2 regions of the Clostridium nitrophenolicum genome follow, and region 1 is predicted to be linked to the other one. Evidence: predicted binding sites of a transcription regulator. Region 1 holds the regulator's gene; the other holds the start of a gene.
What was found. Region 1 encodes HrcA, which represses chaperone genes, less so after heat shock. Its sites were predicted from a motif close to TGTTAGCACTCNNNNNNNNNGAGTGCTAACA; they were not measured.

Region 1 (16,763 bases):
CTAGATTTAAATAATCCTATGTCAGTACTAGGTAGAGAGTTGTCATTTATAAATATAAACAACTCTGGAGGAAAAGATAATCTTAATGTAGATTTTAATCACTTCAAGTTAGATGATAAACAAATTGCAAGGGATAGTGAAAAAACAAATTCAGATGCAAATAATGATTTAAATTTAGAAAACAAATCAGTGAGTGTATATGATCCAAAGCTTAAGAAGACTTTAAATACTAGCAAACCTGAAGTTTTAATATATCATACACATACCACTGAAGGTTATAAACCGGGAGATGCTATTAGTTCTGATAATAGTCAGAACGTTTGTGCTGTAGGTGATGCTTTAGTAAATGAACTTCAGTCAAATTACGGGATATCAGCAATTAATGATAAAACTGTACATGATAGAGAAGCTTACACACAAAGTTATGCGAGATCAGTAGTAACTTTAGATAAGTATTTAAAACAATATAATGATTTTAAATTAATAATAGATTTACATAGAGATTCTGTAGGTGATAATAAGAAGGCTGTTACCACTAGAATGAATGGAGAAAATGTGGCTAAAATAAGTATTGTAATGGCAAAAAAGAATCCTCACTTTGATAAAAATATGGTACTAGCTAATAAAATAATAGAAAGTTGCAAAAAAAATTTTCCTGGTTTTTACAAAGATACGGTTTATTACAACAATGGAACTAGATATTTTAATCAAGATAGAAGTAATAACGCTATTTTAATAGAGGTAGGAGCGGATATAAATACTACGGATGAAGCAAAGGCTTCCGCAAAGTACTTAGCTAGAGCAATAGCTGAAGCTCTTAATAAATAGTATAAATTCATGGTAAAGTTGAATAAAAATATGAAAAAAGTACATCCTTAAAGATAACAAGGTAGAAATTAACTACAAGTTGTTAGAATAGGGGTGTATTTTTTTATGAGAACTAGAATTAGAAATATTATATTAGTATTATCAATATGTCTAATTATAGTACTTTATGGCTTCATAGTAATAAGTGATAGTCTGCCTAAGTTTATAAAAGATAGATCTGCTTTTAAAATAAGTTATAATATATCTCCTTTTGATTTTAGAATGGATATTAGTGAATACTCTTTTTACATAAATAATAAAGTGGCTGATAATATAAAAAATAACTCTGCAAAATTATTAAATAATGTAGAGAACAAGGTTTATAATAGCACCTCTGGTATCATAAATAAAACTTCTGAGGCATTTAAAAGTGTAGAGGAAAAAATAAATGGCGTTTTACAAAATAAAGTCAGGTAATATACTTTTCTCCATACTAACCTTGTGTTATAATTTACTATGATTATTTATACTATTAAAAGTATGAGAAAGATTTGCATAAAAGTGCAAATCTTTTAAATTGTTAACTAGTAATGGAGGGTAAAACAGTATGCAGAGCGAAAGACAAAAGCGTATAAGAAATTTTTCTATTGTTGCTCACATAGATCACGGTAAATCAACACTTGCAGATAGATTAATACAGAAAACAGGTACCCTTACTGAAAGAGAGATGGATGAGCAGGTACTTGATAATATGGATCTTGAAAAAGAAAGAGGAATAACAATAAAATCACAGGCAGTAAGACTTGTTTATAAAAGACCTAATGGTGAAGAGTATATTCTAAACCTAATAGATACCCCAGGACATGTAGATTTTAACTATGAAGTTTCAAGAAGCTTAGCTGCTTGTGAAGGTGCGATATTGGTAGTAGATGCTACTCAGGGGATACAGGCTCAAACTTTAGCAAACTGTTATTTAGCATTGGATCATGATTTGGAAGTAGTGCCAGTAATAAATAAAATAGATCTACCTAGTGCAAGACCGGAAGAGGTAAAACAGGAAATAGAGGATATAATAGGTTTAGAAGCACATGATGCACCATTAGTTTCAGCTAAAACTGGAATTAATATTGAAGATGTACTTGAGGCTGTGGTATTGAAAGTTCCTGCACCAGAGGGTGATGAAGAAGCACCATTAAGAGCTCTTATTTTTGACTCATACTATGACAGTTATAAGGGTGTAGTATGTCATGTAAGAGTTAAAGAGGGAACGATAAAACCAGGAACAGAAATAAAACTAATGGCATCGGGTAAAGTGTATGAGGTTACAGAAACAGGGATATTTGTACCAAGATATATGTCTGTTCCAGAGTTAAAAGCAGGTGATGTTGGATATTTCACTGCTTCTATAAAAAATGTTAGAGATGCTCGTGTTGGTGATACAGTAACAGAAGCTAAAAGACCAGCAAAGGAAGCATTAGCAGGATATAGACCAGCAATACCTATGGTATACAGTGGTATTTATCCAGTAGACGGAGCAAAATATGGTGAATTAAAAGAAGCGCTTGAAAAGCTTCAAGTAAATGATGCAGCTCTATCCTTCGAGCCAGAAACTTCTATAGCATTAGGTTTTGGATTTAGATGCGGATTTTTAGGTCTATTACACATGGATGTAATTCAAGAGAGAATAGAAAGAGAATTTAATTTAGATATTATAACTACAGCCCCATCTGTTATATACAAGATAGGAAAAACTGATGGTACTGTTATAGAACTTACCAATCCAACAAATCTTCCAGATACTACAGAAATAAAATACATGGAGGAGCCAATTGTTAAAGCATCTATAATTACGCCATCGGATTATGTTGGACCAGTTATGGATTTAGCTCAAAATAGACGTGGAATATTCAAGGATATGCAGTATATAGATACTACCAGAGTAAGCTTGAACTATGAAATTCCATTAAATGAAATAATATATGATTTTTTTGATGCTTTAAAGTCAAGGTCAAGAGGATATGCTTCTTTAGACTATGAATTAGCAGGATATAAACCAGCTAAACTTGTAAAGCTTGATATACTTTTAAATGGAGATGTAGTAGATGCTTTATCTATGATAGTTCCAGATGAAAGAGCCTATGCAAGAGGAAGAGCTATAGCGGAAAAGTTAAAGGAAATTATTCCAAGACAAATGTTTGAAATACCTATTCAGGCTGCAGTTGGCGGAAAGGTTATCGCAAGAGAAACTGTTAAAGCAATGAGAAAAGACGTTCTAGCAAAATGCTATGGTGGAGATATATCAAGAAAGAAAAAGCTTCTTGAGAAACAAAAAGAAGGAAAGAAGAGAATGAGACAGGTTGGAAGTGTAGAAGTTCCACAAGAAGCATTTATGGCGGTTCTTAAGACAGAAGAATAAATATTGGAGGGACTTAATAATGTTAAAGAATAAAGAAATAGCATTATATATTCACATTCCCTTCTGTAAACAAAAATGTTTATATTGTGATTTCCCCTCTTTTTGCGGTAAAGAAGAATCTATGATTGAATATTCTAAAGCTTTAGAGAAGGACATAGATAGCATAAGTGATAGAGTTATAAAGACAATATTTATAGGTGGGGGAACTCCCACCTATTTGTCTTTAGATGCATGGACTAATATAAAGAAGGCTATTGATAAGCTTGATAAAGCTGAGAATTTGGAATTTACTGTGGAGGGTAATCCAGGTACTTTTACAGAGGAGAAACTTAAATTTTTAAGGGAAATGGGAGTTAATAGATTAAGCATAGGGTTACAGGCATGGCAAAATAGAATATTAAAAAAAATTGGAAGAATACATAGTAATGATGAATTTATAGAAGCATATGAACTTGCAAGGAAAATAGGTTTTAATAATATAAATGTGGATTTAATGTTTGGTCTTCCAGATCAGAATATGAATGACTTACAAGATACTTTGAAAAATGTCGTGAAACTAAATCCAGAACATATTTCTTGTTATAGTCTTATTATCGAAGAAAGTACTCCTTTTTATAAAATGTACGAGGAAGATAAACTTAATCTTCCAAATGAAGAATTAGAAAGGGAAATGTATGGGCATATAGTAAGCTTCTTAAGACAAGAAGGATATCATCAGTATGAAATTTCTAATTTATCAAAGCCAAAGAGAGAATGTGCTCATAATCTAGTTTATTGGAATTTAGAAGAATACATAGGCTGTGGTGTAGCTTCCCATTCATATGTAGATGGTTTAAGGTATAGAAAAACTGAAAATATAGAAGAATATATTAGAGATGTCCGCATGAATAGAAATTTGAAACTTGATATGCATAAAAACTCCTTAAAGGACGAAATGGAGGAATTTATGTTTATGGGCCTCAGAAAAATAGATGGAATTTGTATAATTGACTTTTCTGAAAGATTTCAAAAAGATATTTATTCTGTATATGGAGAAATAATAAAGAAATATATAAATAATCACATGCTCATTAAGAAAGATGACAGATTATTTTTAAGTGAAAAAGGTCTTGAGCTTTCTAATAGCATAATGTGTGACTTTATTCAGTAATTAACGTATTAGGATACCTTAATTTTAAAGAAATAAGGCTAAAATCGTGATATATCAACAAAATATATAAATATGACTAGAAATCACGAGCAAAATGGAGAAATTATATAATTATTTATTTAAAATTCGATAAATCATTTTATTTGATTATATAATGCAATTTATGCAACATTGACAAATAAAATTATGAGTGATATTTTTTAATCATAGTGATTAGCACTCAACATTAATGAGTGCTAACAAAGAGGTGATATTATGGAAATGGATGAAAGAAAAATAAAAATACTTCAGGCTATTATTAATGATTATATAATGACTGCTGAGCCTGTGGGATCCAGAACCATAGCTAAAAAGTATGACTTAGGGATAAGTTCAGCCACAATAAGAAATGAAATGGCAGATCTTGAAGACATGGGGTACCTTGAACAGCCTCATAGTTCAGCGGGAAGAAGACCATCAAATAAAGGCTATAGATTATATGTGGATAAGTTAATGAAAATTCCTAAGTTAACTCCAGAAGAAGAATACATTATAAAAAATCAAATTTTAGCTAATGCATTATTCGAGGTAAATACTATAATTAAACAAGCTACAGCACTTCTATCTGGACTTACTAACCTGACATCCATTGTAAAAACGCCCTCTGTAAGTAAGAGCTATATTAAATATGTTCAACTTTTAAATATAGACTCTAACAACATATTATTCGTAATAATAACGGATAGTGGCATAATAAAAAATAATGTTGTAAGAGCAGGAAAAAACGTAAGTTCTGATATATTAGCAGCATTAAGTAATATATTAAATGCAAGACTAAAAAACTTAAATTGCGAACAAATAAATCTAGAAGTTATAAATAACTTGAAAAAAGATCTAGAAGGATATGAAGATATATTTAATGCTATAATTCCAGTTTTATATGAAAGTTTAAGCAGTGATGATAATGGCGAAATATACATGGAAGGTGCAACTAATATTTTTAATTACCCTGAATACAAAGATATAGAAAAGGCACGTGGATTTCTGTCATTATTGGATAATAAAGATAAAATTAGCGGCTTACTTAACAGTTCTTCAAACATCTCAATTAAAATTGGGACAGAAAGCTTTATAGAAGGTGCAGAAGAATGCAGTGTTGTATCCGCAGTATATAATGTAAAAGACAGACCAGTTGGAGAAATAGGGGTAATTGGTCCTACAAGAATGCCTTATTCAAAGGTGATTTCAGTGTTGGCTAATGTTGTTAGAGAATTAAATTTTATTCTAACAAACATTTATTATGATGATAAATAGAGATAATATCAATCAAGAAAATGCTAGATTGGAGGAGGCGTGTGAATGATTAAGGAAGAGGATAAAAAAATAGAAGAAAATGAGTGTATTGACTCATTAGAAAAAGAAGAAGATTTACAAGAGGTTGATAATGCAGAAGAGGTTAATAGCGAAAAAGTCGAAGATGTTGAAACCAACTTTGATGATTTGCTAAATGGGGTAAAAGAAGAAAATCAAAAACTGCTAGATGAAAATAATAAAATAAAAAATGAAAATGAAGCTCTTAAGGATAGATTAGCAAGATTAAATGCAGAATATGATAATTTTAGAAAGAGAACTTCAAAAGAAAAAGAAGGAATATATACAGATGCATGTGAAGATGTATTAAAGGAAATGCTGCCTGTTCTTGACAACTTAGAGAGAGCTATATCTGTAGAAGGCAGCGCAGAAGATATTAAAAAAGGTATAGAAATTACAATAAAGCAGTTTGGAAGTGCCTTAGAAAAACTAAGTGTTGAAGAAATTTCAAATGAAGGTGAATTTGATCCAAATTTCCACAATGCTGTTATGCACATAGAGGATGACCAATATGGAAAGAATCAAGTAGTTGAGGTTTTCCAAAAAGGATATAAAAGAGGAGATAAGGTTTTAAGATATAGTATGGTTAAGGTTGCTAACTAAGAGCAAATCTTATTTCGCAAGCAATGTGTTTAAGTAATATTAACATATTCAATAAAAATGAAAATTTCTTAAAAATATAAATTTATAAACATAAGTACATTTAATACTAGGAGGTAAATTAGTATGGCAAAAGTAATAGGTATTGATTTAGGAACAACTAACTCATGTGTAGCTGTTATGGAGGGTGGAGATCCAGTAGTTATACCAAACGCTGAAGGGGCAAGAACAACCCCATCTGTAGTATCATTTCAAGCAAGTGGAGAAAGATTAGTAGGGCAGGTTGCAAAAAGACAATCAATTACTAATCCAGACAAAACAATAATATCAATAAAAAGACATATGGGAACAAATCATAAGGTAAATATAGATGGAAAAGAATATACACCACAAGAAATATCAGCTATGGTACTTCAAAAAATAAAGGCTGATGCTGAAGCTTATCTTGGCGAGACTGTTACTCAAGCAGTAATAACAGTTCCAGCTTACTTTAATGACAGCCAAAGACAGGCAACAAAAGATGCTGGTAAAATTGCAGGTCTTGAAGTATTAAGAATAATAAATGAGCCAACAGCAGCATCACTTGCTTATGGTATGGATAAGATGGATACTAACCAAAAAATATTTGTATACGACCTTGGTGGTGGTACTTTCGATGTATCAATACTAGAACTTGGTGATGGAGTATTTGAAGTTAAGGCTACAAATGGTGATACAAAACTTGGTGGAGATGATTTTGACCAAAAAGTTATGGACTATATAGCTGACACTTTTAAAGCTGAAAATGGAATAGATTTAAGAAACGATAAAATGGCACTTCAAAGATTAAAAGAAGCTGCTGAAAAAGCTAAAATAGAGCTATCTGCTTCAATGCAAACAAACATTAATCTTCCATTTATAACAGCAGATGCAACTGGTCCAAAACACATTGATATGAATTTAACTAGAGCTAAATTTAATGAAATAACTCATGATTTAGTACAAAGAACTATCGAACCAATGAGAAAGGCATTAAATGACGCTGGACTTACAATAGACCAAATAGATAAGATTATACTTGTTGGAGGTTCTACAAGAATACCAGCAGTTCAAGATGCTGTTAAAGAATTTACAGGAAAAGATCCTTCAAAGGGAGTTAACCCAGATGAATGTGTTGCAGTAGGAGCTGCTATTCAAGCAGGAGTTTTAACTGGAGATGTTAAAGATGTATTACTTCTTGATGTTACGCCTCTAACACTTGGAATTGAGACTTTAGGAGGAGTTTCTACTTCATTAATAGAAAGAAATACAACTATACCAACAAGAAAGAGTCAAGTTTTCTCAACTGCAGCAGACGGTCAAACATCTGTTGAAATACATGTTGTTCAAGGTGAAAGACAAATGGCTGCTGACAATAAGACTCTTGGAAGATTTACACTTTCAGGCATAGCTCCAGCTCCAAGAGGAATTCCACAAATAGAAGTTACATTTGATATTGATGCTAATGGTATAGTTAACGTATCTGCTAAAGATAAAGGAACAGGAAAAGAAGCTAATATAACAATTACTGCCTCAACTAACTTAAACGATGACGAAATAGAAAAGGCTGTTAAAGAAGCAGAAAAGCATGCAGAAGAAGACAAGAAGAGAAAAGAATCAATAGAAGTTAAGAACAATGCTGATCAAATTGTATATCAAACTGAAAAGACATTAAAAGAGCTTGGAGACAAAGTGTCAGCAGAAGATAAAGCTAAAATAGAAGATCAAGTAAAGGCTGTTAACGCAGTTAAAGATGGAAATGATTTAGAAGCTATAAAGAAAGCTACTGAAGAGTTAACTCAGACATTCTACGGAATTTCATCAAAACTATATCAAGATGCTAATGCACAGGGTGCAGGAGCAGGCGCAGGCTTTGATCCAAACAACATGGGTGGAACTAATGCTGGAACAAAGCAAGATGATAATGTAGTAGATGCTGATTTCAAAGTAGAAGATGATAAATAATTATTTCCTCTTCACTCTTTAATAATATGTGTGTATAATGTAAATTGGCAATGATTAAGGGAAGAGTTCATACTCCTCCCTTAATTTAAGTAATAAACAATTTGCAGATATACATCAGTAGTTTAGGTATCTTCAAAAAAATAACTAGCCAGTATGATGGTCTATTTTGAGTTATTATTTTCTTTCAGATGCCTTATGGGATTTTATATTTCAATTGTGGTAATAAGGGTACAATCTTTAGTGAAATTTAAGTAATAATTTTATTTAATCTATTAATTAGGTGGTGAAAAATAAGGGATGGCAAAAAAGGATTATTATGAGATACTTGGGCTGGAAAAAGGCGCAAGTGACGATGAAATTAAAAAGGCATTTAGAAAACTAGCACTAAAATACCATCCAGATAGAAATCCTGATAACAAAGAAGCAGAGGAAAAATTTAAGGAACTAAATGAAGCTTATCAGGTACTATCAGATCCTCAGAAGAAGGCTCAGTATGATCAGTTTGGAACAACTGATTTCAATGGAGGCGGATTTGAAGGCGGATTTGACTTCTCAGATTTTGGAGGATTTGGAGATATATTCGATTCTTTCTTTGGTGGTGGATTCTCAGGTGGAGGAAGAAGAAGAAATGGTCCTGAGAAAGGATCTGACCTTGAGTATACTCTAAATTTAACTTTTGAAGAAGCAATTTTTGGAGTAGAAAAGCAAATAAATATTACGAGAAGTGAGAGTTGTGATAAGTGCGGTGGTACTGGAGCAAAATCAGGAAGTAATCCGAAAACTTGTGATAAATGTGGTGGAACTGGCCAAGTAAGAACTCAAAGAAATACACCGCTTGGAAGCTTCGTAAGTATGAGTACTTGTGATAAGTGTGCAGGTAAAGGAACTATAATAACAGATCCTTGTAATGAATGTAAGGGCAAAGGAAAAGTAAGAAAACAAAGAAAGATAAAAATAAATGTTCCAGCTGGTGTAGATACAGGAAATGTAATGCCTATGAGAGGTCAGGGAGAACATGGTACGAATGGCGGTCCAGCAGGAGATTTATATGTAAATATTAGAGTTGCTCCTCATGCAACCTTTAAAAGAAAGGGTACTGATATCTATATTGATACTCACATAAGCTTTGCTAAAGCTTCACTAGGTACTGAGATAAAAGTCCCTACAGTAGATGGAGATGTTAAATATGAGATACCAGCTGGTACTCAACCAGGAACTATATTTAGATTAAAGAGTAAAGGTGTTCCAAGGGTTAACGGACATGGTAGAGGAGATCAATATGTTAATGTAATAGTAGATATACCTAAAAATCTAAATCAAAAGCAAAGAGAAGCTCTAGAAATGTTCATGGAAGCTAGTGGAGAAACTCCAACTGGTGAAGGAAATAAAAAATCTTTCGTAGATAAAATAAAAGATAGTTTTAAATAGCATGAACTTTGTTTCTTCTTAATTCTATTTTAGAAGAAACAAAGTTTTTTTATGATAATATTATATATTGACAGAGACAGGTTATAATTATAAAGTAGATTTGTTAGTAATTATAAATAGATAATGAGGAAGGATTTTATTTTCTTACGGAAAAAATCCTTATGCGTGAATTGTAAATTATTAAAATTTGTGGAGGTAACTTATGGATAAAGAATGGATAGAGGTTGCGATAGTTACGAGCAGCGAGGCTGTAGAAGCTGTTTCAGGTATACTTTACAATACTGGAGTAAAAGGGGTATCTATAGAGGACCCAGAGGACATAGAATTTAAGAAGAAAAACCCTGGAGACTGGGATTACTTTGATGAAACTTTACTACTTGTAAAGGATGGTGCAATAGTTAAAGGATATTATAAGCAGGATGAACATCTGGATGAATACTTGAGATACATAAAAGACAGTATTAATAACTTAGAGCAGTTTGGAATAGATAAAGGTAAAGGACTAATTACAGTATGTAAAGTAAATGAAGAAGATTGGGAAAATAATTGGAAGAAGTATTATAAGCCAGCTAAGATAGGAGAAAAAGTAGTAGTAAAACCTATTTGGGAAAACTATGAAGTTAAGGATGATGAGATTATTGTAGAACTTGATCCAGGAATGGCTTTTGGTACAGGAACTCATGAAACTACAAGAATGTGTATTAAAGCCTTAGAGAAACATGTTAAACCTGAGTCAGTAGTTTTTGATATAGGAACCGGATCAGGAATTCTAGCCATTACAGCAGCAAAGCTTAAAGCAAAGGAAGCAATAGGGGTTGATTTAGATCCAGTAGCTGTAAAATCTGCAGGGGAAAATGTTAAATATAACAATATAGACAATATAAAAATAATGCACGGAAATTTAATGGAAGTAGTTGATGGAAAAGCAGATATAGTTATAGCTAATATAATCGCAGATGTAATAATATTCCTAACTGAAGAAGTTAAAAAATTCATAGTTCCAGAAGGTTTATTTATATCTTCAGGTATTATAAGAGAAAGAAAAGATGACGTAGTAAATAAGCTTGAAGAATGTGGATTTAAAATAGAAGAAGTAAATGTAGATGGAGAATGGGTTTGTATTGTAGCTAAAAACTAGTGGAAAGAGGTTGGTAATGTTATGCATAAGTTCTTTGTTGAAAAGAATAACATAACTGGCGATAGAGCATATATTGAAGGTGATGATGTAAAACATATATATAAGGTTTTACGACTTCATGAAGGTGAAAAAGTTAGTATAAATAACTATGAAGGCGAAGAATTTTTGGGGATTATAGAGAAAATAGATAAAAAAGAAGTTATTGTAAGCCTAACAGAAAAATTAGATTTAAATAATGAAAGTCCAGTAGAGATCTACCTGTTTCAAGGACTTCCTAAATCAAGTAAAATGGATTTAATTGTGCAAAAGGCTACAGAACTTGGGGTGCAAGAAATAACTCCAATAATAACTGAGAGAGTTATAGTTAAGAATGAAATAGGAGAATTTAAAAAGCTAGATAGATGGGTAAGGATCGCACTTGAAGCCTGTAAACAGAGTAAAAGAAGTATAATACCAAAAATAAATGGTCCCTTAGAATTTCAACAGCTTTTAAAAAAACTTAAAGAATTGGATTTAATTTTAGTTCCTTATGAAAATGAAGAAGGATATGGAATAAAAAAAGTTGTGAGAGACATAGCTCAAAATAGTATAAATAAAATTGGTATAATAATTGGACCAGAAGGTGGATTTGAAGAAGAGGAGATAAATGTTCTAAAAGAATTAGGTGCCTATATAATTACTCTTGGACCTAGAATACTTAGAACAGAAACTGCAGGTTTTGTATGTACATCCTTAATAATGTATGAGCTAGGAGATTTAGGAGGTAAAAGTTCCAAATGAACTTTTACGGGTAACTTGTGAGCGGAAGCGAAAATCTTAAGTTACCCAGTGTTCCGACTAAAAGGAGGAAGAATTTAATGAAGGTCGCTTTTACCACTTTAGGTTGTAGAGTAAATCAGTATGAGACTGAAGCTATGACTGAAAGATTTAAAAAGGAAGGGTACGAACTAGTACCTTTCGAAGAGTATGCTGATGTATATGTTATAAACACCTGTACTGTGACAAATATTGGTGATAAAAAATCTAGACAAATGGCAAACAGAGCAAGAAGAAAAAATGAGGAAGCGGTAATAGCAGTTGTTGGATGTTATTCACAGATTGCTCCAGAGGAAGTATCCAAAATAGAAGGTGTTGATGTAGTACTTGGTACTAGAAACAAAGGTGATATAGTATATTGGGTAAATAGAGCAAGGGAAGAACGAGAAAAGATAATTGAGGTTAACGATGTACTTAAAAATAATGTTTTTGAGGATTTAAATATAAGCGAATATCAAGACAAAACGAGAGCATTTTTAAAAATCCAAGATGGTTGTAATAGATTTTGCTCCTATTGCTTAATTCCATTCGCTAGAGGAGCAGTATGCAGTAAAGAACCAGATAAGGTTATTAGTGAGGCGAAAGAGCTGGCGGAACACGGATTTAAAGAAATAATTCTTTCAGGTATACATATAGCTTCATATGGTGCAGACCTAGAAGGAGATTGGAGCTTAGTGAAAATACTTCAAGAACTAGATAACATTGAAGGCATTGAAAGAATAAGAATAGGATCTATTGACCCACAATTCTTTACAGAAGGAACTATAGATAATCTTAGTGAGTTAAAGAAACTTTGTCCACATTTTCATTTATCATTACAAAGTGGCTGTGATGAGACTCTTAAGAGGATGAATAGGCGTTATACAACAAAGGAATATAAAGATATAGTTGAAGGCCTAAGAAAAAATATAAAAGATGTTTCTATAACTACAGATATAATAGTTGGTTTTCCTGGAGAAACTGAAGAGGAGTTTAATACAACATATGAATTTTTAAAGAGTATAGAGCTTTCAAAAATGCATGTGTTTAAATATAGCCCAAGAAAAGGGACAAAAGCTGCTGTAATGCAAGAACAGGTAAATGGAAACATAAAAGATGAACGAAGCAGTAAGCTTATTGAATTAGACGCGAAACTGGAAGAACAATTTATGAATAAGTTAATTGGGAAGACTATGGATGTTCTGTATGAACAAAAACACAATGGGGAAGAATCCTCCTATGAAGGGTATACACCTAATTATATTAAGGTAGTATCAAAAAATAGTTATGATATAGAAGGAAAGATTGTAAAAACTAAGTTAGCTGAAGTTAAAAAAGAATTTATAATAGGAGAGCTAATTTAAAGGAAATATCTGATTAAATTACATTACAAGGCATATTTTTTAAAATTGTTGGTTAATTTTAGGAGGATATTTTAGATTTATATTGAATACTATAAAGTCAAAGGAGGTGAAATTATGGAAGATTGCATTTTCTGTAAGATAGTAAAAGGTGAAATACCATGTGAAAAAATTTATGAAGATGATATGGTTTTAAGCTTTAAAGATATAAATCCAGGAGCTCCAGTTCATGTTCTTATAATACCTAAAAAACATATAAGTAGTTTAAATGAAGTTAGTGAAGAAGATTCAAAAGTTATAGCACATATATTTGTAACTGCTAAAGAAATTGTTAAAAAGTTAGGTGTTGATGAAACAGGATATAGAATTGTTTCTAATTGTGGAGAAGATGGAGGGCAAACAGTACCTCATATTCATTTTCATATTTTAGGTGGCAGATCACTTCAATGGCCTCCAGGTTAAGCAGGCATCCAAAATCTTTGATTTTGAGATGATCGGTTAAGCAGCGAACCCAAATCTCTGATTTGGAGTGAGTCGCTTACTCAGCGAGTACTCATTTGACAATAGGAGAAGGAGTTTCATTAATAATACCAAGTTTGTTATATTGTAAATATGCAATGAAATTGTTGACAGCTTCTAAGCTAATGTTGTATAATAAACAATGTGCTATGTGACCCACAGGCTGCATTTAATTTTTAAAATTAAATTGAGCTAGCGGAGGGAGGGATAAGATATGTCAGAAATAAGAGTTGGAGAAAACGAAACAATAGAAAGTGCATTAAGAAGATTCAAGAGAAAATGTGCTAGAGCTGGTGTTCTTTCTGAAGTTAGAAAAAGAGAACACTATGAGAAGCCAAGCGTAAAGAGAAAAAAGAAATCAGAAGCTGCAAGAAAGAGAAAATTTAAATAGAATTCTTTTGAAAAAAAGTACTAAATAATGTCTCTTAAAGAAGAGCTGCAGGAAGACTGGAAGCAAGCTTTGAAATCCAGGAATAAATTAAAAGCTGATACAATAAGTATAGCTAAGGCTGCAATTTTATTAGTTGAAAAACTGATGATAGAAAGCTTGACTATGAAGAGATATATGAACTAATATCAAAAGAAGTTAAGCAAAGACGCGAAGCTATACTGGAGTTTGAAAAGGGAAATAAGCAGGATTTAATTTATAAGGCAAATGCTGAAATAGAGATCTTGTTAAGTTACCTTCCTCAGCAGTTAAGCGAAGAGAAAATTTGCGAAATTGTTCGACAGGCAGTTAGTGAAGTGGGAGCTAATAGCATAAAAGACATAGGTAAAGTTATGGCTGCAGTTAAGCCTGATACTAAAGGCAGAGCTGATGGTAAACTTGTAAGTCAAATTGTAAAGCAATATTTGAATAAATAAAAGGTTGAGATGTTCTCAACCTTTTTTATTTTGTCATTTATTAAATTTATGCCTCATAAATTAATATGAAAGAATTTTTAGGGGTGGTAAAGTGGAGGACAAAGTATATAGGACAAAGCAAAATATTGCAGAGAAATTAGATTTGCCTAGAGATATAATACTTAATATGCCTAAAATCACGGTTACCGGTGGTAATGAAATAGTTATAGAGAATCATAAGGGTGTTGTACTCTTTGGTGAAAATCAGGTTAAAATTAATTCAGGGGTAGGGTTAATATCAATATATGGAGAGAGATTTGAAATATTGTTTATGGGTGGAAGTACCATAACAATAGGAGGAAAATTCAAATCTATTGTTTATGAAGGAAATGAGTAAATTTAGCTTTAAAAAATATAAAAGTGGTATAATTACTATAGAGATTCAATCCCTAATACCTGAAAAATTTGTTAACCTGATGTGGAAGAATGGTGTTCATATAAAAAACTTAAAAAAAGAAAATATTACTACTATGATTATGGATGTTAATTTAAGAGATTATGATAAAATTGAAGAGATAGCTAAAAAGACAAAGACAAAAATTAAAATAATCAAAAGAAGAGGATTTGCATTCTTTCTTATTAAAATAAAAAGAAGAATAGCACTAGTTTTAGGTATACTACTATTTATGGGGATATTATATTATCTATCTACTTTTATTTGGAATATTGAGATAAGTGTAGATCATAATTTATCTCCTTATGAAATAAGACAGCAGCTAAGTTCTTTTGGAATAAAGCCAGGAATAAATAAAAGAAATGTAAATGTTTATGATATAGAGGAAAAGCTCATAAAAAATAATGAGAATATAATGTGGGTTAGAGCAAGAGTAGAGGGAGCTCAATTGAAAATTTCTGCAGCAGAAAGACAATCGCCACCTAATATTATTGCAGAAGGCAGTCCATGTAATTTAGTAGCAAGAAAGGATGGTGAGGTTGTAAGAGTTTACACTAAAGCAGGTACGCCCGTAGTAAAAAAAGGTGACATGATAAGAAAAGGTCAAGTATTAGTTAAAGGAGAACAAGGAAAGGAAGGAGCAACTTATCAAGTTCATGCTGTTGGCGATGTAATATGTAGAACTTTTTATGAAGAAGTCAAGCAGGTAAAAATTGATACTGTTAAAAGAGAGAGAACAGGAAATAAAATTGAGAATATATATTTAAACATAAAAGGGAAAAATATATATCTAAAAAAATCTGTAAATAAATTTAATAAGTATGATAGAATAGAAGATAACAAACTTTTTATTAAAAAAGAGACCTATTATGAAATAAAGGAAACTACAATACATGGAGATGCTAAAAAAATTGTGGATGATACTGCAAATGAACTTTACTCAAAAATATGTGCAAATCTAGATAAGTCTGTTAAAATTATAGATAAAATAGTAAACTACGAAGCTGGAGATACTTATGTTGTAAGAGTTTTAGTTGTGGCAGAAGAAAACGTGGTTTTGGAAGAGAAAATTCCTGAACAGCAGAATCAAGATGTACAGCAGGAACAAAATCAGCAGTAGAGCTAATTTACTAGGATAAAAGGTGGTTGAAATGAAAAAAATATCACTAAAGAGACTTTTTGGTAGGGAAAAAACTAACAGAATTTTGACTTTTATGTTAACATTTATTTTTATATACTCAGTATTGTTTACTACCTTAGTTACTAAACGATACAATCTAGCAGAAGGCGATATTGCTAGATTGGATATTAAGGCTCCAAGAGAGGTGAAGGATCAGGTATCTACTGAAGCAAGAATTAAGCAAGCTGTTGATTCCGTACCAATTCAGTATAGCAAAAAAACAGAAGTGAAAACAGAAGTAATAAATAGGATAAACACTTTCTTTACTAAATTACTTCAAATAAAAGATTCGGCAGGAGAAGAGCGAGACAAAGTACAAACATTAAAAAGCAGTTCTGAGATCAGTTTATCGGATGAAGACTATTTAACTTTAGTAAAATTAAGTAAGGAAGATCTAAAAGCAATGCAAAATTTCCTGAATACAACTATGGCTGAGCTTTATGAAAATAATAATATAAGTGATAATAGTCAGAAGGACAACCTTGAGGATATAAAAAAAGCTAAGGAAAATATATTATTTACAGTAAATTCTTCAAAGCTTTCAAAATCACTTAGAGATATGGTGATAACCATAGCTTATTCCCAGATATCTCCTAATTTTTTCTATGACAAAGACAAAACAGAGGAACTAAAAGAAGAAGCCCGAAAAAAAGTTCCGCCAGTTATGATAAAGAAAGATCAAACAATAATAAAAGAAGGAGAACCAATAACAAAGTATCAGATAGAATTGCTTAAAGAC
Region 2 (16,763 bases), 480 kb from region 1:
TTCCTTTGAGTTACCATACATATCTAGTAATCCTTTTAGATATTTTGTACCACCCTCAATATTCTGCTCTATATTATATGCATCAGAGACCCCTAATTCCCTCGCAGTACCAGGCATAAGCTGCATAAGTCCCATTGCTCCTGCATTTGATGTGGATTTAGGATTAAAATCTGATTCTTGTTTTATAACTGCCATTATGAGGGATTTATCAAGACCATACTTTCTCGAAGCCTTTTCTACCGCTTCTTCTATACTTAAATTTCCACTCTTTATATCGCTTTTCAAGCCCTTATATGCAGAGTTCAGTCTTTCTCCTGCACCATATCCGAGCTTACTTAAGTCTCCATCTCCCAACCCAAGTTTGCTTAAATCTAAATTTCCATCACTATCCGTCATAGCCTTAGTTAAGCTTTCCATAATCAGCCCAAAAGAGTCTGAGTCTCCAACTGCTTCTTTAAACATTTGAGTCATAAGTTGAAATTGTAGAAAATCTTCAACTTTTTTATTGTTATCTACATTCATATTTTCACCAACCTATGTTTTCTTTGCACTAAATTATATATCGTATTTTATAATAATAACTTTAGGCATAATCATTCTACATTGAATATAAATGTGTCATAGTCTTCATAAGAAACTTCACTATATTGGCTCTTAGCTAGTACTAATACCTTATACTCTTCTTTGCAAAATGGTATAAGTGTATAATAATTTTTTTTGCTATAATTTTGAACTAAACTCCAATCCTCTTTTTCCATGACATAAAACTCATACATTACATCTTTCCCGCCCTCACTATGCACAGTAAAATTTATAGATTCATTACATATAAACTTTACCTTATCACAGGTTATTTTAGTATCTGTTATAGGAAATGCATCATGTACTTCTACTTTTATATCTTTTTTACAATCAAAAGGTTTATCGCTATCTTTGTTTTTAGCGAAAATTTCTACACTATATAAACCACTGTATTTAGGGGTAAACACATATGCTTTCTCTAAGACATAATCTGTTTCTTCAACTTTACGTTCATTGATTTTTAAAACATACTTAAGAAGTGTATTAGTAGTATTTCTAGTTATAGAATTTATACTAATTTTATCCCCAACTATATAGTATTCCTTCGCCGGGAATAGTATATAATCAATATTAGCGGGAACATATTTAAGTGCCTCTAAGCTCTTTATCCAATGACAGTCAAATTCTCTGCTTGAGTATTTGTCTTTAACTCTTATTTCAAGTTCATAACATCCCTGCTTGTTTGGAATAAAGTTTATCCAATTACATGTACCATAGTCCATCTTCTCTAATTCTAATCCATCTCTTTTTATTATAAAACTATATCTTAAGTCAGTACCGCCTGATGCATTAACTTTAACATTAACCTTCTCATCGACTAAAACATTACTGCCTTTATCTATCAAAACTCTATCAATTCTCACCGGTTCTTTACTATGTTCATCTATTATAAAGCTCATCGTTTCTGATGCTTCATATTTTCCTTCAAAAGACTTATCTTTAACCCATAGTATTAATTTATATTCTCCAGGAATCTTACTTTTCCATATATAAGTTTTATTTCTTGTATATCCTGAATCTTCAGGGCATTTTCCTTCAATTATGTATCTGTATAATACCTCTCTTCCACCAACAGTTTCTGCTTTAAGTACTATAGATGTTTCACATAGCTGTGGAGAGTTTAAATCAGCTGCAAAACTTTTTATAAAAATTTCATTATACTTTTTTACTTTGAAATGGATTATAGCTCTATCGTCATATTCACTGGTAGAATACATATCCTTTGCCAGACACAAAATCTTATAATCTCCACTTTGCTCTTCTATATAACTTACAGTTCTTTTTGTTGAATAATCTTGTACACAATCAGCTTCCCCATTCGAAGTTATCTTTATAAACTTGTATAGTATTGTTCTATTTTCATCATAAGTTGCGTCAACCTGGAATATAATCTCGTGATCTTCAATTAGATCTGATGTTAAACACTTAAAATCAGTTATTTCTACTTTTTTCAATGGGATAACTTCAAATTCAACGGTTTGAAAATCATCATATTTATTTTTAGAGTCTATATTCTTACACTCTACTAATATTTGTCCTCTTCCAATAGATTTGGTTGTCCACGTAAGGTCATTGTCTGCAGAATAGTCTTTTATAATCTTCCATTCATCATTAATTCTGAGCCAATACCTAAACATGAGTGGAAATTTATTAGCATCAACAAATAAATTAACTTTTTCTCCTAAATCGAATTCATATTTGTTCAGGGTTATACTATTTATTAACTTTTCTTCAACTTTTCCTATTATATAATCTAATCTGGATACATAGTCAAAACTTTTTTCTCCTTTTACCTTTTTGGCTTGTACCATTATTATGTACTTTCCATCTTCCTCAGGAACCCATGAAGCCCTATCCTCCTCAGTAAAATCTTTTAATGTACTCCATGTTCCATTACATCCAATCATATATTTGTATAAAAAATTTTCTCCTAAATTATTTTCAATAGTTATTATTATATTTGTTTCTTTTTCTTGCGGACTCTCCAAATTACAAATAATACCTAACTCATTCATCTCTATTTACCCATCCCCTGTTTAATATGTATCTAAATTCCATTATACTATAATCCCATATTCTGTAATAGTTTTTTATTAACATTTATATAATAATTTAATATTATAGTTATAAAATAGTTTCAACATCAACTTATTAAATGGAGGCTATTTAAATGAAGATTTTTAATATTTTATTACTAACATTCAATAAGATAAAAATTTCCTTGGATAATTCTGCTGAGTTCAGATCTTATAAAGTTCAAATAGAAAATGGCAGCAAAGAACTATCTATATCTAAGTATTGTGTAATCGATAATGATATCATATTTACATTAAGTAATGATGTGAATATCAAATATGAGACCTTTATACGTTACGAAAAATTATATGAGAAGGTGCATTATTTTCCTTTATTCTCAACAAGAGAATTTGATGATAAATACTATCACCATATCTCTTTAGGTGCTATATACTCCAAAAATTTTACTGTGTTCAGAGTATGGTCTCCTGCTGCATCTCATATTGATTTACTCCTTTATAATAAATCGGAATTCTGCTCTCATGAAAACAGAAGAACAATACCAATGAAAGAAAGTAATGGCCTTTGGTCTCTTCTAGTAAAAGGTGATTTACATGGTTATTACTATAACTATGAGGTTAATGTTTATAATAAAATTCACGAGGTCGTGGACCCTTACTCCAAGGCTGTCGGAGTTAATGGAACAAGAGGTGCCATTTTAGATATGTCTCAAACTAATCCACAAGATTGGGAAAATGACAGGTGCCCTGAGTTTAAAAGCTATACTGATACTATAATATATGAAGTAAACATAAGAGATATATCCACTCACCCAGACAGCGGCGCTATTCATAAGGGAAAGTTTTTAGCACTTACTGAGGATAATACAAAATCTAGTAAACGTATATCTACTTGTTTAAATCATATAAAAGAATTAGGCATTACACATATTCAATTTATGCCTATTTTTGATTTCAGTTATCTCAGTGTAGATGAAACAAATCCTGTTAAGTATAATTGGGGATATGACCCCCAAAACTATAACGTACCAGAAGGAGTTTATGCTACAAATTCCTACGATCCAGCATGTAGGATATTAGAGCTTAAAAAAATGATTCAACATCTGCATAAAAATAATTTATCTATTAATATGGATGTAGTATATAATCATGTACATGATGCTCCAAATAGCAGCTTTGAAAAAATTTTCCCTGGTTATTACTTCAGATTCTATGATAACTTAAAATCTTCTAATGGCAGCGGCTGCGGTAATGATATTGCTTCTGAGCATTCTATGTCAAGGAAATTTATTATAGACTCAGTAATTTACTGGGCTAAAGAATATCATATTGATGGTTTTAGGTTTGACCTTATGGGACTTATTGATGTAGATACAATGAACTCTTTAAGTAAGAAACTTAATACGCTTGAAAGATCAGTAATGTGTTATGGCGAGGGTTGGGATCTAAATACAAGCTTAGATAAGAATCTTAAAGCTGCTGATTACAATGTAAAGATGCTTCCTGGCATAGGTTTTTTTAACGATAAAATAAGAAATTTTATAAAAGGTGATGTTTTTAATATTGAGGATAAAGGATTCGCTACTGGAAAGCCTTTACTTGAAGAAAAATTAAAACAAAGTATATCTGGATATTTTTTACCGCCAAATCAATCTATAAACTATATATCCTGTCATGATAACAATACTTTGTGGGATAAAATAAACTTAAGTTGTGCCACTGAAAGTTTTGACAATAAAAAGAGAATGATAAAATTATGTGCAGCTATAAATCTAACCTCTCAAGGAATACCATTTATATACTCTGGTGAAGAGTTCTGCGGAACTAAAAACGGTGATAGCAACAGCTATAATAAATCCGAACATGTAAATTGGGTAGACTGGAATAGAAAATATGAGTTTATTGATATATTTTATTACTACAAAAAACTTATTAATATAAGAAAAAATCATCCTGCTTTTAGAATCAATACGCTGAAGGGTATAAAAAATCACTTATCTTTTATTGATAATATACCGGCCAATACAATAGCTTATATATTAAAAGATTATGCTAATGGTGACTCTTGGAAAGAGATACTTGTTATTTTTAATGCTAATAAGTATAGTGTAGATATATCCATTCCCAATGGAATATGGAATGTAGCTTTAGATTGTGATTCGAAAGCAGAAAATAAAACCGTCACAGGTGGGAATATAAATATTGAAAGAATATCTACCTATATACTATTTAAGTTATAAAGCAAACCTTATATAGGATAAAAAATGTTTTCTTGGATAACCTACTCCAGAGGAGGTCGATATTTATGAAAGAATCTTTAGATAGGCATAATCCAAATTTTACTTATAAAAAAGAAAATATAGATATAAAACAATCACCAGAAGGATACGCTATTATGGAAAGAATAAATAATGGATTACTTTTTCCTGAAGGTCCAAAAGATCACGTAGACTTTATAGATTATGAAGAAATATAAGGGTTCCTCTTTGGAATCCCTATATTTCTTTATTTAAATTCATTTTTATTAGATTCAATAAATTGTAATATAACCTTTCGTCATCTTCTTTTATTCTCTTTTTAGGATTTGAAGTTCTTCCTCCACTTCTCCTCACTTTAGCTGATATATGTCTTTCAAAGAGCAGCCTATCCATATTATCATTGTCGTAAATATATCCCTTAGGGCTTATAGCATAGGCTTTTCTTCCAAGTGCCATAGCTGCTACTCCATAATCCTGAGTAACTATAATGTCTCCATTTTCAGTTACATTAATTAAAGCCATATCTACACTTTGAAAACCTTTATCAACATATCTTACTTCACTATAACTGCTTGTTATAGTATGACTTATATCACAATACATAATAACCTTTAGATTATTCTCTTTAGCTGCTTTCTCAATTATTTGTTTACCAGGACATGCATCTGCATCTACTATAATTTTCATAATTCTCTTCATCCTTTTTACATACAAAGCCCTGTACATAGTCATATACAGGGCTTATAATTCTATAATCTTTCTTCTAATTGTGCTTTCATCTCTTCAAATCCAGGTTTTCCAAGGAGAGCGAACATGTTCTTTTTATATGCTTCAACTCCTGGTTGATTAAATGGATTCACTCCTAGCAAATATCCACTTAATCCGCAAGCTTTTTCAAAGAAGTATACCATATATCCAAAATAATATGGTGTCAATTCTGGTACATTTATAATCATAGCTGGAACATTTCCATCGCTATGAGCTAAAACAGTACCTCTGAAAGCTTGTTGGTTAACAAAGTCCATAGTTTCTCCAGCTAAGAAGTTTAGTCCATCTAAGTTATCTTCTACTGCTTCTATAGTTATATTTTTTCTTGGCTTCTCAATGTTTATAAATGTTTCTGTTAAAACTCTTAACCCTTCTTGAATATATTGTCCCATTGAGTGTAAGTCTGTTGAAAAATCTGCTGCTGCTGGGAATATTCCCTTGTTATCTTTTCCTTCACTTTCTCCAAATAACTGTTTCCACCATTCTCCAAAGTAATGTAGGCAAGGTTCAAAGTTAACCATCATTTCAGTAGTTTTACCCTTTGCATATAATGCATTTCTTGCTGCTGCATATCTATAAGCAGTATTACTGTTTAAATCTGTGCTGCTATATTCTTCTCTTGCATCAGCTGCTCCCTTTATCATTTCATCTATACTTATTCCTGCTGCTGCAATTGGTAAAAGTCCTACTGCTGTTAAAACTGAAAACCTTCCACCTACATTGTCAGGAATGACGAAAGTTTCATATCCTTCTGCATCAGCTAAAGTTTTTAATGCTCCTTTTGCTGCATCTGTTGTAGCAAATATTCTTTCTTTTGCTCCATCTTTTCCATATTTCTTTTCCATTAAATCCTTAAATATTCTAAAAGCAATAGCAGGTTCAGTTGTAGTACCGGATTTTGATATAACATTAACTGAAATATCCATACCTTCTATGGCTTCTAGAAGATCTGACATGTAAGTTGAACTTATATTATTTCCTACGTAGAATATAGCAGGACCTTTTCTCTTGTCTTTTGATAAGCTTGCTGAAAAAGTATGTGAAAGCATTTCTATGGCAGCTCTAGCTCCTAAATATGAACCACCTATTCCTATAACTATAAGTACATCTGAGTTACTTCTAATTTTTTCTGCTGCCTTCTTTATTCTTTCAAATTCTGCTTTATCATAATTCACAGGTAGGTCTACCCATCCTAAAAAGTCATTTCCTGCCCCTGTTCCTTCATGAAGCATTTTATGAGCCTCATTGACAAACGGTTGAAGACTAGTTATTTCATGCTCTTGTAAGTACGGCATAGCTTTACTTAAATCTAACTTTAAACTTTTTTTAGTCATTTCTTATCCTCCACCTTTATGTAAAATTAGTTACAATTGAAATTTTATTCTATTTATATTTATAAATCAACTATTAGAAATTATTTTTATATTTAAAAATTAATGTAATCATTTACATTTTAAGTATTTAAAATAAAATGACAAGTGGATTAAGTAACCACTTGTCATTTATTATACCCTATTCCCACTCAATAGTTGAAGGTGGTTTTGAAGTAACGTCGTAAACAATTCTGTTTACTCCCTTAACTTCATTAACAATTCTTCTTGAAACTTTATCTAATACTTCATATGGTATTTTAGCCCAATCTGAAGTCATTCCATCAGATGAAGTTACTGCTCTTAAAGCTATTGTGTGGCAGTAAGTTCTTTCGTCTCCCATTACTCCTACTGATTGAATGTTTGGAAGACAAGCAAAGTATTGCCATACATCTCCTTCTAGCCCTGCATTAGCTATTTCTTCTCTGAATATAGCATCTGCTTCTCTAACTATAGCAAGCTTTTCTTCTGTAACTTCTCCAAGAACTCTTATTGCAAGTCCTGGTCCTGGGAACGGCTGTCTCCATACTAAGTGGTGAGGAATTCCAAGTTCTTCACCTACAGCTCTTACTTCATCCTTGAATAATTCTCTTAACGGTTCTATTAGTGAGAATTTAATGTCTTCTGGAAGTCCACCTACGTTGTGGTGACTTTTTATAGTAGCAGATGTATTTGTTCCACTTTCAACTACGTCTGGATATATAGTTCCTTGAACAAGGAAACTTATTTCTCCAAGCTTATTTGACTCTTCTTCAAATACTCTTATAAATTCTCCACCTATAATTTTTCTCTTTTTCTCTGGGTCACTTACACCCTTAAGTTTCCCTAAGAATCTATCCTGAGCATTTGCTCTTATTAGATTCATATCAAAGCCTTCTCTAAATATCTTTTCAACCTGGTCTCCTTCATCCTTTCTAAGTAGACCATGATCAACAAATATACAAGTTAGCTGTTTTCCAATTGCTTTGTGAACTAATACTGCTGCTACTGATGAGTCAACTCCACCAGATAGTGCACATATTACTTTTTTATCCCCAACTTTTTCACGGATCTCTCTTATTTTTTCTTCAGCAAAGGATGCCATTGACCAATCACCCTTTAATCCGCAAACTTTAAAAAGGAAGTTTGAAAGCATTTTCTTACCAAATGGTGTATGTTCAACTTCTGGATGGAATTGAACACCGTATATTTTTCTTTCAACATGCTCCATAGCTGCAACAGGAGTTTGAGTTGTAGTTCCAACTATTCTAAAACCTTCTGGAGCCACTTCTACATAATCTGTATGGCTCATCCAGCAGCTTTCATTCTCTTCTACTTCATCAAATAGTAGACATGTTTTGTCTAATCTTACATCTGTTTTACCATACTCTCTTTTATCAGGACTTTTAACATTTCCTCCAAGAGTATGAGCAATAAGCTGCTCTCCATAGCATATACCAAGAACAGGTACGCCTAATTCAAATATTTCTTTATCTATTCTAGGAGCACCTTCTCCATATACACTATTAGGTCCACCTGTAAATATTATACCTTTAGGATTTTTTTCTTTTATCTTATCTATAGAATGAGTATACGGAATTATTTCACAATATACATTATTTTCTCTAACTCTTCTTGCAATTAATTGATTGTATTGACCACCGAAGTCTACAATAAGAACTAATTCTCTATCCATAAGTTACCTCCAAATTCATAAATTAAAAATTGACAGTTGGCAGCTAGAGAGGTTTTAAATTTTTTAGAAGGGTAAATATAAAACTTTCCTGCCAACTGTCCTGTAAAACAAGTTATAAAATTATAGATTAACACTATAATTCGGTGCTTCCTTAGTCATTGATATATCATGTGGGTGACTTTCTCTAAGTCCTGATGCTGTTTGAACTACAAATGTTGCACTTTCATATAATCTATTTAGATTTTCAGATCCTAAATATCCCATACCAGAGCGAAGTCCTCCAGCAAGTTGGAATAATGTATCTGCTACAATTCCTTTGTATGGCACTCTTCCTTCTACGCCTTCTGGAACTAACTTTTTATTTCCCTCTTGGAAATATCTGTCTTTACTTCCACAAGCCATAGCTGCCAATGATCCCATTCCTCTGTATACTTTATAGCTTCTTCCTTGATATATTTCTTTTTCTCCAGGTGCTTCTTCACATCCTGCTAGCATTGATCCCATCATAACTACTTTTGCACCTGCTGCCAAAGCCTTTACTATATCTCCTGAGTATTTTATACCACCATCAGCTATAACTGGAACTCCATATTTATTAGCTTCCTCTACACAATCCATTACAGCTGTAAGTTGTGGAACTCCAACACCTGCTACAACTCTAGTTGTACAAATTGATCCTGGACCTATACCAACTTTTATACAATCTGCACCTGCAAGAATCAAATCTTTTGTAGCATCTGCAGTTGCAACATTTCCTGCAATAACTTGAAGTTCAGGATAGCTTTCCTTAATACTTTTAACTGCATCTATAACTCCTTTTGAGTGTCCATGAGCTGTATCAACAGTTATTACATCTACTCCAACTTCAACTAGGGCTGCCACACGCTCTAACATATCACCAGTTACCCCTACTGCAGCTCCGCATAAAAGTCTTCCTCTTTCATCTTTAGCACTATTAGGAAATATTTTTACTTTCTCAATATCTTTTATAGTTATAAGTCCTCTTAAGTTATTATCATTATCTACCAATGGAAGTTTTTCTATCTTATGATGCTTAAGTATATCCTTCGCTTCTTCTATTGTAGTATTTTCTGGAGCAGTTATTAAGTTTTCACTTGTCATAACTTCAGATATTTTTTTATCATAGTTTGTTTCAAAAACTATGTCTCTATTAGTTATTATTCCAACTAACTTTCCATCTACAGTTATTGGTACACCAGAAATTCTATACTTACTCATAACCGCTAATGCATCATTTATAGTATTGTCTGGTGAAAGAAAGAATGGGTTAGTTATTACTCCGTTTTCTTGTCTTTTAACTCTGTCCACTTCTGCCGCTTGCTGTTCTATTGTCATATTTTTGTGTATTATTCCTATACCGCCTTCTCTTGCCATAGCTATAGCCATCTTAGCCTCAGTAACAGTATCCATTCCAGCACTCATTAAAGGCAAATTTAGCTTTATCTTTTTAGTCAAATTAGTAGCTAATGAAACATCTCTAGGTAGTATCTCTGATTTATTTGGAACTAAAAGTACGTCATCAAATGTATATGCCTGTTTTAAAATTCTTGCCATTTAAACCCACTCCTTTAAATTTATATTCTTATAAAAACTTATTTCTTTCGTATTTTTTACATCTAGCTCACAAACAATACTTATAAGCATATTTAATTTGTCGAAAACAAAAAACCATATTAATTTCCTATGTGTGAAATTAATATGGTTATATACTATAGCCATAAATTCCACCCATAGTCGGAAATTCTCGGTTTCCGGTAGAGACTCCCTGCCATATTCAGGGGATATATGAGTCAAAATGTATTATTTTTGATTCCAAAAAGATCACACAAGATTAAATTTGCAACTTATATGTCTTTTTTATTCGAACTATTTACATTATTTTATTCAATTTTTTGTCCTTTGTCAATTATTTTGTTTATATATTTAGAGCTTTTTTAGATACATACGTTTTCATACATATTTATAAAGAAAAAACTTAAAAACCAAAAGAACCTAAGCAGGTTCTCTTGGTGAGAAAATTAAAATATTAACGACATGTAAAAAGAAAAAATTTTTTCTCCTGATAATACACAAAGTATTGCTGATAAGGCTATATATGGTCCAAATGGTATGTAATCTTTTTTTGATTTTTTCCCTAGTAGAATAAGTACTATTCCTGCTATTGACCCAATAATAAATGATAAAAACAACATTAATATAGTAAGTTTAAATCCAAGAAACAGCCCACTCATTAGGCATATCTCAGCATCCCCCCAGCCCATGCCACCTTTAGTTATTAGAATTATTAATGCTAAAAATCCTCCACCTAAAATTCCACCGTAAATATAGCTTTTTACTGGAAGCATATTATAAGCCAGTACTCCTATGAATATTACTCCAGAAACTATGCCTGATAATGTGGTAGAAAAATATACGTCTGTGGTATCATAATCAATCATTCCAATGACAATTAGAAAACTTACAAAGGTAGTATATTTTACAAAATCAAATGTTAAGCCGTATATACTATAGTTTGCCAAAAATAATAATGCTGTTATAAACTCTACTATCGGATATCTTATTGATATTTTTTCCCTACAATATCTACATTTTCCTCTTAAAAATATATAGCTTATTATAGGAATCAAATCATGCCATTTAATTTCCTTTTTACAGTTTGTACAATGCGATGGAGGAAAAGCAATAGATTCTCCTCTCGGTATTCTATATATACATACATTCAAAAAACTGCCAATTACTGCTCCAAAAATGAAAATTATATAATATATAATCATCTCAATTCCTCATTGCTATTTTTATAATATTTTGTAATCATTAAAAATAAAAATAAGAGCGTTATGGCCAAAACCATAACGCTTTTATTTTTTATTTTAGTACATTCCGTCCATTCCCATTCCTGGGCCACCTGGCATTGGAGCAGGATTTTTTTCTGGAATATCAGCTACTGCTGATTCTGTTGTTAGGAATGTTGAAGCTACTGATGCAGCATTTTGTAGAGCTGATCTTGTAACCTTAGTTGGGTCAACGATACCAGCTTTAATCATATTTACATATTGATCTTTTAAAGCATCGTATCCTACTCCAACTTCATTAGTTTTAACTTTTTCAATTATTACAGAACCTTCAACTCCAGCATTAAATGCTATTTGTCTTACTGGCTCTTCTAATGATTTTCTTATTATATCTATACCAATCTTAACATCAGCAACATCTGAAGTTAATTTCTCTACTTCTGGTATTGCATTAACATAAGCTGTTCCGCCTCCTGGAACTATACCTTCTTCAACAGCTGCTTTAGTAGCTGCTAAAGCATCTTCTATTCTAAGCTTTCTTTCTTTTAATTCTGTTTCTGTAGCAGCACCAACTTTAATTACAGCTACTCCACCAGCAAGCTTAGCAAGTCTTTCTTGTAATTTCTCTCTATCAAAATCTGATGTAGTTTCTTCTATTTGTCTCTTTATTTGAGCTACTCTATCATGGATAGCATTCTTATCGCCTTTTCCATTTACTATTGTAGTATTTTCTTTGCTGATTTTAACTGAGTCAGCTCTTCCAAGCATCTCTATTGTAGCTTCTTTTAAGTCTCTTCCTAATTCTTCTGATATCACTTGACCGCCAGTAAGTGTAGCTATATCAGCAAGCATCTCTTTTCTTCTGTCACCAAATCCAGGAGCTTTTACTGCTACGCAAGTAAATGTTCCTCTTAATTTGTTAACAACTAAAGTAGCTAGTGCTTCACCTTCTACATCTTCAGCTATTATTAATAGTTTCTTTCCTTGTTGTACTATTTGCTCAAGTACTGGTAGTATATCTTGTATATTTGATATTTTCTTATCTGTTATTAAAATATATGCATCATCTACTGAAGCTTCCATTTTTTCTGTATCAGTTACCATGTATGGACTAACATATCCTCTGTCAAATTGCATACCTTCAACAACATCTAGTTCAGTTCCCATGGATTTAGATTCTTCTACAGTTATAACTCCTTCGTTACCTACCTTTTCCATAGCATCTGCAATTAGCTTACCTATTTCTTCATCAGCAGCTGATATTGCAGCAACTCTTGCTATGTCTTCTTTTCCTTCAACTGGTCTTGAAACTTTCTTTATTTCTTCAACAGCTTTATCAACAGCCATTCTTATACCTTGTCTTATAAGCATTGGGTTAGCACCAGCTGTAACATTTTTTAATCCTTCTCTTATTATAGCTTGTGCAAGTAAAGTAGCTGTAGTTGTTCCATCACCTGCTACATCATTTGTTTTTGTAGCAACTTCTTTAACAAGCTGAGCTCCCATGTTTTCATATGGATCTTCTAACTCTATTTCTCTTGCTATAGTAACACCATCATTAGTTATAAGTGGTGAACCAAATTTCTTATCAAGTACAACATTTCTTCCTTTCGGTCCTAATGTTATTTTAACAGTATTAGCAAGCTTATCAACACCTGCTTGCATTGATCTTCTAGCTTCTTCGCCAAATAAAATGCTTTTTGCCATAAATAAACCCTCCCTACGATTTCGTTATATTTAATGTACGTTATGAACCATTCTTAGTGTATTATTCTATTACAGCTAATATGTCGTCTTGCTTTAAAATGATATACTCGATGTTATCCATCTTAACTTCATTTCCAGCATATTTGGAGAATAAAACTTTATCTCCAACTTTTACTTCCATCTTAACTTCTTTTCCATTAACTAATCCGCCAGGTCCTACTGCTACAACCTCAGCTTCTTGTGGCTTTTCCTTTGCAGTTCCCGGTAATACTATACCGCTTTTTGTAGTTTCCTCTGCTTCAATTCTTTTAATAACGACTCTGTCACCAAGTGGTCTAATGCTCATTTAAACCCCTCCTTAAAATTATATGTTATATTTAAAATCTTTTTGTTAACTTTGTTGTTAGCACTCATCACTCTTGAGTGCTAATACAATTATTATAATAAATAATTGTATTTACATTTTCAAATTCTAATTTTCAACTTAATCTATTGTTAATGGCGAAATAAGCAAACAGCATTAAATTAAATAGGTATTTCTCCCCATTTCTATTAATTTCATTATTATACTATTTGAGCAAAGTTTTTTACCTCAAAAACATACATCTATATTATTTTCCCTATTTTACGGTTATAATACCATTATAACAAAATTTTCTATATTTTTAGCTTATGAAAGGAATGATTATCATAGATAAATTACTAAAAGGTTTGCTTAGATTAATATTTTCTATCTCACTATTTTTGTTTGTTATAATTTCATCAGTTAAAATCACTCTTAATTTTAGGCTTTTATATTATTTTGATATAAAATATTTAAATTTAGAAAAGTATACAAGCTTAAATAATCTTCAAATAAAATCAACCTATGATTACCTTATAAACTACTTAAACTCAAGTAAATCTATAGATTTTAATATCCCTCTTCTTCCATCATCGCAAGAAGGAATAATTCATTTTATTGAGGTAAAAAAACTTTTTTTAAAATTTAATTTTATTTTAGGTATTTGTACTTTGATAACTATATTTGCAATATACTTTGCTATTAAGTATAAAGATTATCTGTTTTTAAAGTGGTGCTCTAACATTATTTTTTGTACTTGTTTTCTTCTTTTAAGCGGTTTCCTTTGGAATTTTGATAAATGCTTTACTTTTTTTCACAAACTATTTTTCAATAATGACTATTGGCTTCTTGATCCTAAAACTGATCCTATTATTAATATCTTGCCAGAAACTTATTTTCTGCACTGTGCTCTGCTTATACTTTTACTGGTAATAGGCTGCAGTATCTTACTTAGACTGCTATACAGAAAAATAAGAGATGATAAGTAAACATAATTTACTCATCATCTCTTGCATAACTTTTCTTCATTAGTCCTTTTACTATCTTTTCTCCTTTAAAAACTCCAACTATGAATAAGCATATAGATATAGCAGCTATTATAATCAACAATAACTTATTTCCACTGTTAATTTTAGCTCCAAAATAAGCAGATACTAAGATTCCTGGAATCCTTGCTATCGTTGAGTATTTTATGAAATCTTTAAAGTTTATACTTGAGATACCACAAATATATGCCAATGCATCCTTAGGTATACCTGGAATTAAATATAATAGAAAAACGATAGTATTTATACTTCCTATATTAAGTATTCTATTAAAAAACTTAAGGTCTTTTTTTGATATTATTTTATTTACTAAAGGTTTACCGTAGTAAGATGAAAATCCATAAGCCAGAGCACTACCTATTGTTATTCCTACAATAGATAAAACACTTCCTCCTAAAGTACCATATATGTAACCACCAGCAATTTGTATTATTTCCCCTGGAATAAAAAATGCCACTACCTGAAGGATTTGTAATAGAATATATGCTAGAATACTATAGTTTCCATATGACATAATTATATTCTTAACTTTATTTGGATCCCTTAGAATATGAGAGTATTTAATATAATATTCATGTGCCGTAAAGATAAAAAAAATCATAACTAACACAAGCATTATATGAGATTTGTATTTAGACAGTTTATTATAAAAACCTTGCAAAAATTCCTTCATTTTGATTTCTCCTGATATAGACAAAATTTAATTTATTTATATATTATCTTACAATTTTATCAAAGTAAACTTAATTTTTTACAAAATAAAAAAAACTTTGAATAAAGCCCAGCTTTACTCAAAGTTAAATAATTATCTATCTAAATTTATTTCATCAAATTTATTTAGGTTTTCATTTGAAAGTACGGATTTTTTAGTAGATTGTCCACTAAACTTAGTTAGCTGAGGTCTGGACTTCATAATAGAAACCATAGCTGCAGGGCCTCCTATACATCCGCCTTCACACATCATACCTTCTATAAAGTTTCCTTGCAATCTTCCTGTCTTGGCCATAGTCATAGTTCTCTTAATTTCATCCATTCCACTTGCTTTAACAGGGGTAAATTCTGATTCAAGTCCCTTTTCTTTTACATAATTCTCTATTGCAGCAGTGAGACCTCCGCCTTGTGCAAAGCCTCTTCCAAATATAGAAGCATCATCAATAACTGTATCTTCACAATTCTCAGGATCTACATTAAAAGCTCCCATTAAGGCTGCTATTTCTTCAAATGTTAAAACATAATCTACAGCATCTTTTACTGATTCTCTACTTGCTTCAGCTTTTTTAGCAGTACATGGACCTATAAATACTACAGCAGCATCCTTGTACATCTCTTTTATCATTCTTCCTGTCGCAACCATAGGTGACACTGTACCAGATATCTTGTCTGCTTGATCTGGGAATTTCTTTTCTACATAACTCATGAATCCTGGGCAGCATGAGTTAGTCATATATTTGTCGCCTCTTTCCATTCTATGAGCAAATTCATTTGACTCATGAACAGTTACAGCATCTGCTCCACAAGCTGCTTCAACCATATCAAAAAAGCCTACTTGCTTAAAAGCTTCTTTTATTTGTCCAACTGTTATCTTAGGCCCAAATTGCCCTGTTATAGCTGGTGCTACTACTGCATATACCTTCTTTTTTTCTGATAGCAATTTAACTACGTTGGTAATGTAACTTCTATCAGATATAGCTCCAAAAGGACATGCTCCCATACATGCACCACAATTTATACATTCCTCTTTTTCTATAACAGCTATTTTATTTGAAGGGTTAATATCCAATGCACCAGTAGGACAAGATCTCTTACATGGTCTCATTACTTCCGCAACAGCATTATATGGACATACTTTTTTACACATTCCACATTCTTTACAAAGTTCTTGATTTATATATGCTCTTCCAGCAACTCTAGTTACAGCATCAGCTGGACATACTTCCATGCATTTATGCTCAATACATCCTCTGCAGGCTTCTGTTATAGTATACTTATCAATAGGACACTTATCACAAGCTGCTGATAATACATATAACATTTGTCCATCATCTTTAATTTCAGTTATTTCTGATTCAACACCTTTATTTGGTATAAATCCCGAAGCTAAGGTTGCTCTTTCATAAACAATTGCTCTTTCTTTATAAACACAACATCTGTATTGAGCCTTTTCT

Region 2: groES (co-chaperone GroES) is a predicted target of HrcA. The motif match lies at 13,611-13,641, and genes of this name have one in related genera.

Annotation. Positions count from the first base shown of each region.
Region 1 is NZ_AP042469.1:4,673,039-4,689,801, reverse strand. Features, by position in the region: gene ACZ5N4_RS22205 (stage II sporulation protein P) at 1-828, shown strand, start outside; gene ACZ5N4_RS22200 (hypothetical protein) at 934-1,284, shown strand; gene lepA (translation elongation factor 4) at 1,415-3,223, shown strand; gene hemW (radical SAM family heme chaperone HemW) at 3,243-4,373, shown strand; gene hrcA (heat-inducible transcriptional repressor HrcA) at 4,629-5,666, shown strand; gene grpE (nucleotide exchange factor GrpE) at 5,712-6,326, shown strand; gene dnaK (molecular chaperone DnaK) at 6,450-8,306, shown strand; gene dnaJ (molecular chaperone DnaJ) at 8,604-9,734, shown strand; gene prmA (50S ribosomal protein L11 methyltransferase) at 9,937-10,872, shown strand; gene ACZ5N4_RS22160 (16S rRNA (uracil(1498)-N(3))-methyltransferase) at 10,894-11,652, shown strand; gene mtaB (tRNA (N(6)-L-threonylcarbamoyladenosine(37)-C(2))-methylthiotransferase MtaB) at 11,730-13,031, shown strand; gene ACZ5N4_RS22150 (histidine triad nucleotide-binding protein) at 13,146-13,490, shown strand; gene rpsU (30S ribosomal protein S21) at 13,762-13,938, shown strand; partial or broken gene ACZ5N4_RS22140 (GatB/YqeY domain-containing protein) at 13,966-14,411, shown strand; gene yqfC (sporulation protein YqfC) at 14,503-14,787, shown strand; gene yqfD (sporulation protein YqfD) at 14,780-15,964, shown strand; gene ACZ5N4_RS22125 (HD family phosphohydrolase) at 15,996-16,763, shown strand, end outside.
Region 2 is NZ_AP042469.1:5,148,404-5,165,166, forward strand. Features, by position in the region: gene ACZ5N4_RS24475 (lytic transglycosylase domain-containing protein) at 1-522, opposite strand, end outside; gene ACZ5N4_RS24480 (triple tyrosine motif-containing protein) at 594-2,597, opposite strand; gene pulA (type I pullulanase) at 2,753-4,858, shown strand; gene ACZ5N4_RS24490 (hypothetical protein) at 4,924-5,094, shown strand; gene ACZ5N4_RS24495 (YaiI/YqxD family protein) at 5,114-5,563, opposite strand; gene ACZ5N4_RS24500 (glucose-6-phosphate isomerase) at 5,626-6,978, opposite strand; gene guaA (glutamine-hydrolyzing GMP synthase) at 7,157-8,689, opposite strand; gene guaB (IMP dehydrogenase) at 8,810-10,264, opposite strand; purine riboswitch at 10,422-10,519, opposite strand; gene ACZ5N4_RS24515 (prepilin peptidase) at 10,729-11,484, opposite strand; gene groL (chaperonin GroEL) at 11,581-13,209, opposite strand; gene groES (co-chaperone GroES) at 13,271-13,555, opposite strand; gene ACZ5N4_RS24530 (TIGR01906 family membrane protein) at 13,891-14,541, shown strand; gene ACZ5N4_RS24535 (TVP38/TMEM64 family protein) at 14,549-15,271, opposite strand; gene ACZ5N4_RS24540 (4Fe-4S dicluster domain-containing protein) at 15,404-16,763, opposite strand, start outside.